4 regions of the Viridibacillus sp. FSL H8-0110 genome follow, and region 1 is predicted to be linked to each of the others. Evidence: riboswitches for the same ligand, from Rfam matches in the RefSeq annotation. Region 1 holds a riboswitch; each other region holds the start of a gene.
What was found. Region 1 has a riboswitch for cobalamin ahead of MHH98_RS11525 (Ig-like domain-containing protein). Riboswitches for the same ligand answer to the same signal wherever they lie in the genome.
Positions count from the first base shown of each region.

Region 2: linked by a shared signal. The riboswitch ahead of metE (5-methyltetrahydropteroyltriglutamate--homocysteine S-methyltransferase) and the one ahead of MHH98_RS11525 (Ig-like domain-containing protein) in region 1 are both predicted to bind cobalamin.
Region 3: linked by a shared signal. The riboswitch ahead of MHH98_RS19875 (ribonucleoside-diphosphate reductase subunit alpha) and the one ahead of MHH98_RS11525 (Ig-like domain-containing protein) in region 1 are both predicted to bind cobalamin.
Region 4: linked by a shared signal. The riboswitch ahead of MHH98_RS19355 (helical backbone metal receptor) and the one ahead of MHH98_RS11525 (Ig-like domain-containing protein) in region 1 are both predicted to bind cobalamin.

Region 1 is NZ_JBBOPJ010000001.1:2,303,066-2,306,284, reverse strand. Features, by position in the region: gene panF (sodium/pantothenate symporter) at 1-918, shown strand, start outside; gene MHH98_RS11530 (hypothetical protein) at 1,069-1,227, shown strand; cobalamin riboswitch at 1,388-1,580, shown strand; gene MHH98_RS11525 (Ig-like domain-containing protein) at 1,769-3,219, shown strand, end outside.
Region 2 is NZ_JBBOPJ010000001.1:877,686-880,904, reverse strand. Features, by position in the region: gene metE (5-methyltetrahydropteroyltriglutamate--homocysteine S-methyltransferase) at 1-1,691, opposite strand, end outside; cobalamin riboswitch at 1,897-2,086, opposite strand; gene MHH98_RS04435 (hypothetical protein) at 2,223-2,453, opposite strand; cobalamin riboswitch at 2,709-2,899, opposite strand.
Region 3 is NZ_JBBOPJ010000001.1:4,015,534-4,018,752, forward strand. Features, by position in the region: gene MHH98_RS19875 (ribonucleoside-diphosphate reductase subunit alpha) at 1-1,426, opposite strand, end outside; cobalamin riboswitch at 1,607-1,785, opposite strand; gene MHH98_RS19880 (PepSY domain-containing protein) at 2,022-3,200, opposite strand.
Region 4 is NZ_JBBOPJ010000001.1:3,896,862-3,900,080, reverse strand. Features, by position in the region: gene argS (arginine--tRNA ligase) at 1-1,066, shown strand, start outside; cobalamin riboswitch at 1,344-1,533, shown strand; gene MHH98_RS19355 (helical backbone metal receptor) at 1,661-2,617, shown strand; gene MHH98_RS19350 (FecCD family ABC transporter permease) at 2,626-3,219, shown strand, end outside.

The DNA.
Region 1 (3,219 bases):
GGCGGTTTCCGTGCAGTAGCATTAACAGATGCAGTACAAGGTTCTGTAATGGTCATTGGGACAGTTATTTTACTTGTCGCTACGGTTATTGCTGGTGGTGGAATATCGAATATCATGAGTGATTTAGTAGCTGAAAATCCAAACCTTGTATCTCCTTATGGGGCAGATCGTAGTTTAACGCCATTATATGTTTCGACATTTTGGATTTTAATTGGGATAGGTGTTATTGGCTTACCTCAAATTGCCGTTCGTGCCATGTCATATAAAAACTCAAAAGGCATGCATACAGCCATTATCATTGGCACAATTGCACTTGCTACAGTTATGTTTGGCATGCATTTAATCGGTGTACTAGCACGTCCAGTATTACCAGGCGTAGAAATAGGCGATAAAGTGATGCCTTTACTAACGCTAAAAGTATTACCCCCTTATTTAGCAGGAATTGTTCTAGCTGCTCCAATGGCGGCCATTATGTCTACCGTCAATGCTTTACTTATTTTAGTAAGTTCAACTGTGGTAAAGGATATTTACTTAAACTATATAAAACCAACTGCATCAGATGCACAGATTAAAAAAGCAAGTTTCTATGTGACTACAGTTATTGGGATAGCAGTGGTACTAGTAGCTCTACGTCCACCAGATTTACTTATTTGGCTGAACTTATTTGCTTTCGGTGGATTGGAATCTGTATTCTTATGGCCGGTTGTATTTGGTCTCTACTGGAAAACAGGAAACAAATACGGTGCAATTGCATCGATGATTATCGGGATTTCATCTTATATCTACATTGATCAAATAATGCCAAGTGTATTAGGTATGCATACGGTTACGTTGCCGATTATCTTATCTTTAGTAGCATTTGTTGTAGTAAGTCTTGTTACGAAGGACAAAGTTAAGACTGGGACATCGATTATTTAATATAAAACACCAAACTTTCAATTAAAAAGTTTGGTGTTTTTATGTTGAAAAAACGGTAAATATTTTTTGATGAATCAATTGACAGATAACTCTGGCTGTTATATAGTAATAAAAAATAATTAATTTGTTATATAACAGGAGGGTATCCACATGGAAATGTATAGAGAAGGTTATGAAACGTATTGTCTAGCTTGTGAAAATTATGGTATGGAGTCGATGAATTTTTATCTTTACGTGAGAAACTTAACAGTAGAGCAGTTAAACGCATTCAATCAACATACGAAGGGAAGCGATGATTACGAAGTCTGATGCCATAGTAATTTTATAAAAACCCTACCCTTTGCTAAAAACAGGTAGGGTTTTATTATGTTTTTATTGTTTTAATACGAAAAAGTCTGAATTTTAATACAATAAAAAATATTAATTTACATTCTAAAACTTTTATGAAATACTTTAGATTAATAGACAATTAAATAGTTCTTATAAGAGTGCTTATGTTGATCATAAGCTAAAAGGGAAATCGGTGTAAATCCGATGCAGCCCCGCTACTGTAAGTGTGGATGAAATTGTTGCAAACCACTGGTGCATGTATAATGCGCTGGGAAGGAACAAGAGTAAATAGATACACAAGCCAGGAGACCTGCTTTTATAATGTAGTTTCAATCTTCGAGGGGGAGATTTGGAGCATCGAAGGCCTTTTTGTATATAACTGTACATTTTTCTGGCATTTCGCCGTCCAAAATCTCTTTGCATTGTGTAAAGGGATATTTTTTTGCCCTTTTACATTTTTTTGTATCCTTTTGAAGTGAAAACTACTAATAATTCACAAAAAGATATGGGGGATTTCAACATGTACAAAAGTAAATGGGTAAGAAAATGGGCAGCACCAATCGGTATGGCAAGTTTATTAGCGTTTTCACAACTACCAGGACAATTGTCGACAGTAAACGCTGCAGAAAATACGTCAGCGACAGTTCAAGTACCAGCGAAAGATGTCAGTTATAAAAACGTTCTAAATTCAACAGCGGCATTTTTACTACAACAAGTGCCGAATCCATCATTTGGTGATGAAGACTACGTAACTGATTTCGCTCGTGCTAGCGTACCAGTTCCATCTAAATACTATGAAACTTATTACAATAATCTAGTCAAAGAGGTTAAAAGTAAAGATGGCAAAATCTCTGAAGACGTTGGTAAATATTCAAAAGTCATTATTGCACTAACAGCAATCAACAAAGATCCACGTAATATTGGGGGATATGATTTAGTTAAGTCTATGTATGATACATATTTAGCTACAGAAAAAGCAGAAAAATTAACTAATGGGAATAAATTTCATTTCTTAAATGCTATTGATACGAAAAATTATGATTTATCAACGGAATCGAAATATGCAGAGATTACAAGAACTAAATTAGTAAATGATTTAGTAAAAGATCAATTTGAAGATGGATCATTTGCGTGGGCTCTAGATTATGGATCTGATAAAGATTCAACATCAATGACGGCTACGGCTTTAGCACCTTATACAAAGGATGACAAGGTAAAAGCAGCAGTTGAAAAAGCAAATGATTATTTAGGTAAAGAACTAGGTGAACAAGGTGGTTTCTACTCAGAGTGGGCAAAAGGTGACAGCCCTGAAACGGTATCTCAATTCATCATCAATTTAACGTCTAATCAAACAAATCCAAAGACGGATCCACGTTTCGTCAAAGGTAATGGTAACTGGGCTGTTTCTAACCTAGTAAGTTTTGTAGATAGTGCTACAGGTGGATTAAAAAGCGGTTTATCACTTAAAATTCCAAACTTAATGTCTTCAGATCAAGGATTACGTGCACTTGCTGCATATGACCGCTTTGTAAAAGGCAAAAACCGTATTTATGATATGTCTGATGCTGCAGAGTCACTTAAATTTGACATTACAGCACCTGAAGTAGCAACAGCTAATAAAGTTAGTGATCAAACAACAATTGTTAAAGGCAAAGCTGAAGCAGGAGCGAAAGTTACGATTTATAACGGCTCTAAGCTACTAGCATCAACTACTGCATCTACAAAAGGCACATACTCTTTAACAATCAAAAAGCAAAAAGCTAATTCAACATTGAAAATTTATGTTACAGATGCATCTAAAAATAAGAGCAAAGCATTCACATTAAAAGTAGCTGATAAAACGGCTCCTAAAGCACCATCAGTTAAAAAAGTAACAAAGTCGACTAATAAAGTGACTGGTACAGCTGAAAAAGGTGCAAAAGTGTATGTACTAAAAGGTAAAACGTCTATCGGTAAAGGTACTGTAAATAG
Region 2 (3,219 bases), 1.4 Mb from region 1:
CAATTTAAAATCGTAATTGGCCCTGTCAACATACCTTTAACAGGTTTAGTTGTTAACGATTGTGCGTACACTGTTTCATCGAGCGTCATTGGTTTTTCCCACTTAACATCTCCATAAATAATTGGTGGTTTAACGCAACGTGATCCATATGAAACGACCCATGCTTTTTCTGTAAATGCAAATCCAACAAGCTTTTCTCCAAAGTATTCAACCATATCTGTTCTTTCAAATTCACCATGAACTAAAACATCAAGTTCTAGTTCTTCTTGGTACGTAATCCATTTATTTATTTCTTTTTTTATGAAATCATCATGTTGTTCCTTATCAATTAGTCCTTTTTTCAACTGTGAACGATTGCGCTTCACTTCAGCTGTTTGCGGAAAGCTACCAATTGTTGTTGTCGGAAAGTCTGGTAATTGTAAAATCTTTTGCTGACGATCTTTTCGAATAGCATATGATGATTGACGAGTTATTTGAATTTCACTCAACCTTTTAATATTCTTCTGGACTTCTCCTTGTTGACGTACTGAGCTGCTATTTAGCAATTCTCTAGTTAATCTGTTTTGTTCGAAGGCCTCTTGATCCGCATCACGATTATTTGTCAAAGCGTTTTTCAAAATAGCCAACTCTTGTAACTTTTCATTAGCAAATGCTAAGTTTTCATATAACTCTTTTGATAATTTCGTTTCTGCTGTTAGACTTACTGGCACATGCATTAGGCTACATGATGGCTGAATCCACAGATGATTAGGGGAAACTAAACTTTCTAATTCAATTAGCATTTCAGATGATTGTTGTAAAGGAGTAATCCAAATGTCACGACCATTAATAATTCCCGCTGCTAGAACCTTATCTTTTGGAAATCCAATTTTTTTGATATTAGAAATATTCTCTTCTAGACCATGTACAAAGTCTAGCCCGATGCCTTCTACAGGTAATTTAATCAATTCTTCATACCATTCTACTGACTCGAAATATGTTTGCAGCAGCAATTTACTAGAGTAATTTACAGTGTTTAGTTGTTCATATATTTCTGAGATTAGTTCCATATCATCCTTAGATAAAGAAGTTGATAGAATCGGTTCTTCTATTTGAATCCATTTTGCACCTGCTGCAGAAAGTTCACTCAATAGTTGACTATAGACTTTGATTAACTGAAGTAAATATGACGGCTTATTCAGCGTTGCAACTTCTTTTGTTAAAAAATAAAATGTCCCTGGGCCTATAATTGTAGGCTTTAGCTCTGTATTAAAGTTTTCCTTCGCTTCTAAATAATAGCGTAATGGTTTATTGTTCAATAATTTTAAAGTTTGTCCTTCATACTCAGGTACAATATAGTGATAGTTCGTATTAAACCACTTTGTCATTTCACTTGCAGAAGCAGATTGATTTCCACGTGCCATAGCGTAGTAAGTTTCTAGAGATACTAAATCTGAATTCCATTTATAACGTGCAGGAATAATTCCAAACATTGCTGCTAAATCTAACATACGATCGTAGTATGTAAAATCACCTACGGTTACTAAGTCAATCTTTGCATCTAGCTGAACTTGAATATTTGCTAATCTATACTCTTTCATCTGAGCTTCGAATTGTTGTTCACTTATTTCTTTTGACCAAAAAGCTTCGATAGTTTTTTTCCATTCACGATTAGGCCCGATATATGGATATCCAATAACTGTACTTTTCATCTTTCAATCCTCCAATTCAATAAAAAACCACCAATTAATGAAAAACATTAAAAGGTGGTTGATGATTTTTAATATAGTAAATATCGAAAAAAATCAGGAATAATAAAAAATGACACACTATTCCCTTTCAAATTCGCTTATCGTACTAGGATATAATAATCCTTGAAAAAATCTCTCTAACACCTCCTATCCGCGTAGGTTTTTTGGTGTGTACTAAACTAAGGCAGGTCTCCTGGCTTGTCATCATCGCTTACTTTTCCTTCCCATCACAAATCTAACAGTGGATTTTAAAGTTTGCTCCAACATACAGTTGCGGGACAGCATCGGATTCTAACCGATTTCCCTTTTAAGCGACTATCTATTTAAGATAGCGCACCTTAGCCTACACGATATTCAATTGTTCACTTACTATAACACACAAACCATAAATTGTTCAGTATATTCTAAATATAAAAATAATTATATTTTATATGATTACCAAACCGTTAAATACAGTTTTTTTAGTATAATTATTAGTTACACTTTCATCTTTTAATCAATACTAGCTTCAATCAAATCATGTGGGTAATATACAAGTTCGTTATATACACTTGTATAAGCCTTTTCTAGCTTTCCTAATTCTTCTTCAATATTTTCAATTTCACAATTTTCAATGGAGCTTTCAATCACGTTCTTCGCCTGTAATAAAGTACAAACTGTATCTGTTACTTGTGAGAGCATCACCCTCGATTTTAACTGTAATTTAAACTCTTCAATATTCATTCATATTCCCCTTATCTGTTCAATAAAAAAACATCTTTTATCAATTAATAAAAGATGTTTTTATGATTAATTAATATGTTCCCTGTTTCGACAATACATACTAGAATAAACGTTTCTAAACAGAGAAACAGAAGTTTTAATCGCTTCTAAATCCTCATTAGTCCAAACGCTTTCTCTAATACGCTGTCGTACAGTGATCATATAAATAGGGTTTCTATTCATTATCACATAACACCTCCTATCCACGTAGGTTTTTGGTGTGTACTAAACTAGGCAGGTCTCCTGGCTTGTCATCATCGCTCACTTTTCCCTTCCCATTACAGTTCTAACAGTGGATCTAAAAGTTTGCTCCTACATACAGTTGCGGGACAGCATCGGATTCTAACCGATTTCCCTTTTAAGCAGCTATCTATTGAAAATAGTGCACCCAATTCTACACATTATTCAGTTGTATCACCATCTTACCATAATGTAATACAAATATTCATAATATTATTTACATGTAATTTAAAAAAGGATTTATGTTGAATATAAATTATTGATTGAATTTTCGATAGAATATTAGTATTTCTGTATACTAATAGCAAAGTGTATGCTTCTTATTATAGATATAAATGATTTATTCAATGGGGTGTTTAAAATGGAGGGGTTCTATTTTCAACTACTATTTCAAAAAAATTTGATATTATTTAGATAAACCATATTAATGTGCCAAAATATATTTTATAAAGAGCAAGCAACTGTTCTAAAATTCAAACAGTTGCTG
Region 3 (3,219 bases), 1.7 Mb from region 1:
ATGATAAGTTACATACAACGAAATCTCCAGGTTTGCGGCGCGTTACAATAACATCATCTTCTAATGTAATTGATTCGAACTTAGTAGCGCTCATGTTTTGGAAAATTTCCGTACATAAATTACTTGAGTAAATCATACCTTCATGCTTATTTGGGTTTTTACGGTTTACTTCATCACGGTAGAACATGAACGGCACACCAGTTTCTAATTGGCTACGCATAATACGTTTCATGATATCAATTGCTGGTACAGCTTCACGCGTTAATATTGGGTTCGCTAAGCAAGCTTCGTATTTCTCTCGGAATGATCCTTGTCCACGTTTTTCGTCATAGTAATCTTCTAGATTAAAGCCCATTACTTCGCGAATTTCATGCGGGTCAAATAAGTACCAATCTTCACGTGCTTCAACAGCCTCCATGAAAATATCAGGTAAACTAACGCCTGTGAAAATATCATGTGCGCGCATACGTTCATCACCGTTATTTAATTTCAAATCAAGGAATGGGAATATATCTTTATGCCAAATATCAAGATAAATAGCAATCGCGCCTTGGCGTTGACCTAATTGATCTACTGATACTGCTGTATTATTCAATTGTTTAATCCAAGGAACAACACCACTTGAAGCTCCTTTGAAGCCACGAATAGATGATCCACGACTACGTACTTTCCCCATATAGACACCGATACCACCGCCAAATTTCGAAAGTGTCGCAACATCAGTATTTGAATCATAAATACTTTGTAAACTGTCATCTACTGTATCGATAAAGCAACTTGATAATTGACCATGCGTTTTACCTGCATTTGATAATGTAGGAGTAGCAGTCGTCATATATAAATTACTCATTGCCCAGTAAGACTCTTTAATTTTCGCAAGGCGATCTGTTTTTTCATTTTGCATAAGTGTCATCGCTATAATCATCCAACGCTCTTGGGGCAATTCAATTGGTGTTTTGTCATAATCTCGCGTAACATAACGGTCCAATAATGTTTTCAATCCGATATATGTAAAGATTTCATCTCGTTTAGGTTCAAGCATTAGACCAATTTCTTCAAGTTCCTGTTTTGTATATGATTTTGTTAAAGCTGGATCATATAAACCTTTTTCGACAAGCTTCTCAACTTGTATAGCAAATGCTGTGTATACCTGTCCTACTTCTAATTGGCGTACTGTAGATGCTTCTCTATAAACACCCGCCAATAATAAGCGAGCTGCAACGAATGTCCAATATGTGTCTTCTTCATCTAAAAAGCTTAACGCTTCTAAGCTCATCGCCTTTGTCCATTCAGCGTCAGTTCCTTCTGGATTCTTATTTTCCCAGCGTTCAGACTTTCTAATAAGCTGGCTAATTTCTTCTCTACCAAACTCTTCCTCTAATTGAGATAATAATATTGCTCTTTCATATGTCATTAATTGGACCATATTGTCGTCTCCTTTTTTACAAATATAAAAAGCGATGAATCTGCCTTCTTCGGCAGAGCCATCGCTCTAGGTTTTAAAATTGGAAGCAGGCGAAATCACAACAAAAAAATACTTTTGTAATCAAAAGTAAATTGTTCAATGTAAAGTCTCTCGCTTCAACTCCTCAACCCCCGAAGAAAGTGTCGTCATGCGAAAAAGGCAGGTCTACTGGCTCATGCATCATCCAATTGTCATCCTTCCCAAGCATTGCTCAGTGGTTAATTGACAGTTGTCCGCATTCACAGTTGCGGGGACAGCTTCGGTTTCTCTTCCGAATTCCCTTTTAAACCGTATATGGTACCTTTTTTCGCTCACATACTATATATTGTGTTTTATTGATTAATCTAATCTAACATATTGTGTTCCTATCAGACAAGTAGAATCGTAAAATTAAAGTAAATGAAAGCAAAAGACCTACGAAAAATGTTTTATAATTTCCTATAAAGTCTATTTTATTTTTACAAAACAGTAGGTTAGGATTGTTTTTAAGTATGAAAATAATAAAAAACTACCCAAAATTATATTTTAGGTAGCCAAAGAACTATTTTATTAAAGATTAGTCGTCTTCATACTCTTTTTCGAAATCAAGAATGGCACCAGTCTTAGCGTCAATTTCTAATTCGTATTCATACATGCCATCTTTTACTTCAATTTCATAAACGCCATCTTCTTCATCTAATTCAATTTTAGTAATTGTTCCTTTTGCTTTTGTTAAAGCAATTTGAGAAGCTTTTTGCTCACCGATGAAAGTTGTTGTTGGATTTGGTACTTTTGTAATTCTTTCTTTATCTGTAATCATAGCTTTCCCAGTTACTGCATCGACATCGATATCATATTCATAATCAGCAGTTAAAATCTCAAATTCATATACGCCATCTTCACGGTCATATCCTGCTTTTTTTACTGTACCATTAACATTTTGTAAAGCAATTTCTTTGGCTTTTGTAATGCCTATTACTTTTGCAGGTGTTGAAGGATTTGCTGAATCGCCAGTGTTAGGAGTATTTGGTTTAGTAGTTGTGATTACATCGTCAGCTACTTCTGATTCTTTTTTAAGGATTTTCCCTGTTTTTGCATCGATTTCAAAATCATATTCTGTTGTACCATTAATAATTTCGATTTCGTATACGCCATCACTTTTATCTAGTTTGGCTTTTTGTACAGTACCACCAACATTATTTAAAGCTATTTGCTTCGCTTTCTCTAAACCAATCACTTTTCCAGTTACTACTTTTTTTGAAATTCTCTCTTTTTCTTTTTTCACAATTTTCCCTGTGTACGCATTGATATCAAAATCGTATTCATATCCAGCTCTAATGATTTCAATTTCGTAAATACCATCTTCACGATCTAACTTCGCTTTTTTTACAGAGCCCTTAACCGATTTCAATGCTATTTCTTTCGCTTTTGCTAAACCAATTACTTTTTTATTATTTACTGAATTAGAAACTTTTGTAGTCTCTGTTTTCTTCTCTAGTAACTTTCCCGTTTTAGCATCTAATGTTAATTCGTATTCTTTACTTTTGCCTCGCACATCAATTTCATATACTTGAACACCTTTTTCTTTGTCCAACTCTACTTTGTATACTGTACCTTTTACGTAGCTAAGTGCTTTTTTCGTAATTTCTTCTGACGATAAAATTTTACCTGAGTTAGTTTGAATGCCCGCTGCCGCAACTACTCCAGATACTGCAAGTGACCCCGTAATTGCTAATGCTGTAATCATTTTTTTCATAATTAAGTTCCTCCTCTTT
Region 4 (3,219 bases), 1.6 Mb from region 1:
TTATCATGGTCAAGATATTATCGATATCGCAGGTAAATTAGCTGCTGAGTTTGGTGATTCGATTCTAAGTAAATCAGATGAAGAGCGCTTTGAATTTTTCCGTGAGCATGGCTTGAAATTAGAGCTTGGTAAATTACAAAAAGACTTAGCAAACTTCCGTGTAGACTTTGACGTTTGGTATTCTGAGACATCACTTTATAAATCAGGTAAAGTTGAAACGGCTCTAGAAAAACTTCGTGCGAATGGTCATGTATTTGAAGAAGAAGGCGCTACTTGGTTCCGCTCGACAACATTTGGCGACGATAAAGATCGCGTACTTATAAAAAATGATGGCTCTTACACATATTTAACACCAGATATTTCATACCATGAAGATAAAATTCAACGTGGATTCACTAAACTTATCAACATTTGGGGAGCTGACCACCATGGCTATATCCCGCGTATGAAAGCAGCAATCGAAGCACTTGGTTATGATCGTGACACATTAGAAGTTGAAATCATTCAAATGGTGAACTTAATGAAAGACGGCGAAAAAGTGAAAATGAGTAAACGTACAGGTAACGCGGTTACTTTACGCGAACTTGTTGAAGAAGTTGGCTTAGACGCAGTACGTTATAACTTTGCAATGCGTGCAGGTGATTCACATATGGACTTTGACCTTGACCTAGCTGTTAAGCAATCAAATGAAAACCCTGTTTACTATGCACAATATGCACATGCTCGTATTTCTTCAATCTTGCGCCAAGCAAAAGAACAAGGATTAGCAGCATCTAAAGAACATTTAAATCTTCTTAATGCAGAGAAAGAAATTGATGTCTTGAAAAAAGTAGGGGACTTCCCACAAGTTGTTGCGGATGCTGCGAAGAATCGCACACCACACCGTATTACTAACTACATTCAAGAACTAGCAGCAACTTTCCACAGCTTCTACAATGCTGAAAAAGTATTAGATGCTGATAACAAAGATCGCTCAGAAGCACGTTTATCTCTAATTACAGCAGTTCGTACTACAATCGCCAACGCACTAAAACTTATTGGCGTATCAGCACCTGAGAAAATGTAATGACAGAAATACCCTTTTAGCTACTGAGGTTGAATAAGCTTGTGAATCTAAGAGGTACTTATAAAAAGACTATTTCTCACTGAATAAGTGTGGAATAGTCTTTTGGTTTTTATAAAGAACAAATGAAAGAAAAAAATTGCGCTAGTTAAAGATAAAATAGCTAGACTTCATCGATTCATGTCACAATGTGTTATTGCTAATAGTTCCACCAAGCCTAGTAACATCTTGGACAAGTATTTAATTTTCTGTATAATTGAACACGATGTAATAACAATTGTATATTGTGAAACATGATGGTTCTTTACTTTGATTCAGTAAAGAGAAAAGGGAAGTCGGTGTAAATCCGACGCGGTCCCGCCACTGTATGTGTGAGTAAGTCGTAATTTGTCACTAAAGTATAACACTTTGGGAAGGCACGGCAAGCTGTGATCACGAGCCAGGAGACCTACCAACATGGAGACCACCAATTAGAACTACGCGGATAGAAATGGTGTCAGTAAAAGTGCATTTTAGTACAGCTATGTATATATTCACTGTCATCGTATCTCTCGTCGTAAAACGAGAGATTTTTTTATGAACAAGGAGGAAATGTAAATGAAGAAAATATGGCAATTTTGTTTAGTGTTTGTTTTAGCACTAGGCGTATTAGTAGGCTGTGGCCAAACGGAAGATACGAAGAAAAAGGAAAATAGTGAATCAGCGACAGAGCAACAGGTAGCAGGGTATCCATTAACAGAGACTGATGCACTTGGCAATGATGTGAAATTTACAGAAGCACCAAAGAGCATTATTACATTGGTACCAAGTAACACAGAAATTCTTTTCGCGTTAGGATTAGAAAAAGAAATTATTGCTGTATCGGATAATGATGATTATCCTAAAGCGGCAACGAAAAAAGAAAAAATCGGTGGGATGGAATTTAACGCCGAGAAAATTATTAGCTTAAATCCAGAAGTTGTTTTTGCACACGAAACACTTTTAGGTACTTCTGAAGCAGGTCTCCAACAATTACGTGATGCAGGATTGAAAGTTTTCGTTGTAAAAAATGCTGAGAATTTTGATGAAACGTATAAAACAATTGAACAAATAGGCCACATTACAGGTAAAGCAGATGAGGCTAAGAAGATTACTGATGATATGAAAGCAAAAGTAAAAGAAGTACAAGTTAAAGTGAAAGATGTAAAACAAAAATCAGCATTCGTCGAAACAACAGACGAACCTAATATTTACACTGCGGGTAAAGATACATTTATGCAAGAAATGTTTGATCTAGCTAATATTAAAAACGTCACAGCAGATCAAACAGGCTGGTTCCAAATTGACTCTGAGGAAATTGTGAAACGTAATCCAGATACAATTATTGTGAAATACAACCATGTGAAAAATATTGTCGAGAAGGTGAAAAAACGCCAAGGATTTGATAGTATCACAGCTGTTAAAAATGATGCAGTTGTTCAAGTTGATGCGAACTTAACAAGCCGTACAGGTCCTCGTCTTGCTGAAGGATTAGAGGTCATTGCAAAAGCAGTATATCCAGAGGCTTTTGAGTGAGGAAAACCATTTTAGGGTACACCATAGCCTTTGTGATTTTAATTGTTAGCATTTGGCTAGGTGTATCAATTGGTTCTGTAAAAGTACCAATTAGTACGTTATGGAATACGGCAGCGGATCCAACAGCGACGAATATATTGTGGAAAATACGCATGCCGCGTGTTGTGCTTGCAGGGTTAGTAGGAGCCTCACTGGCCATTGCGGGCGCTGCTTTCCAAGGATTGCTGAAAAATCCTCTCGCCGATCCGTATACGTTAGGAGTGTCATCTGGTGCCTCGGTAGGTGCTGTGGTGACGCTCTTTTTCGGCATTTCGACCCCTATTTTTGGTATATACACATTACCAGCCTTCAGCATGCTAGGGGCCTTATTGGCGATGATGGGTGTAATGGCTTTTGCACGATTAGTTGATCGAACTATGAAAATGGAAACGCTGATTTTAACAGGGATTATCGTTAGTTCATTTTTAGGTGCATTAATTTCATTGTTAATTGCGTTAACAGGTGATGAGTTAAGGCAAATCATTGGGTGGCTGATGGGGAGCGTTTCAATGCGTGGATGGCCATATGTCAAGATGGTGTGGCCTTTTGTACTCATCGGTTCA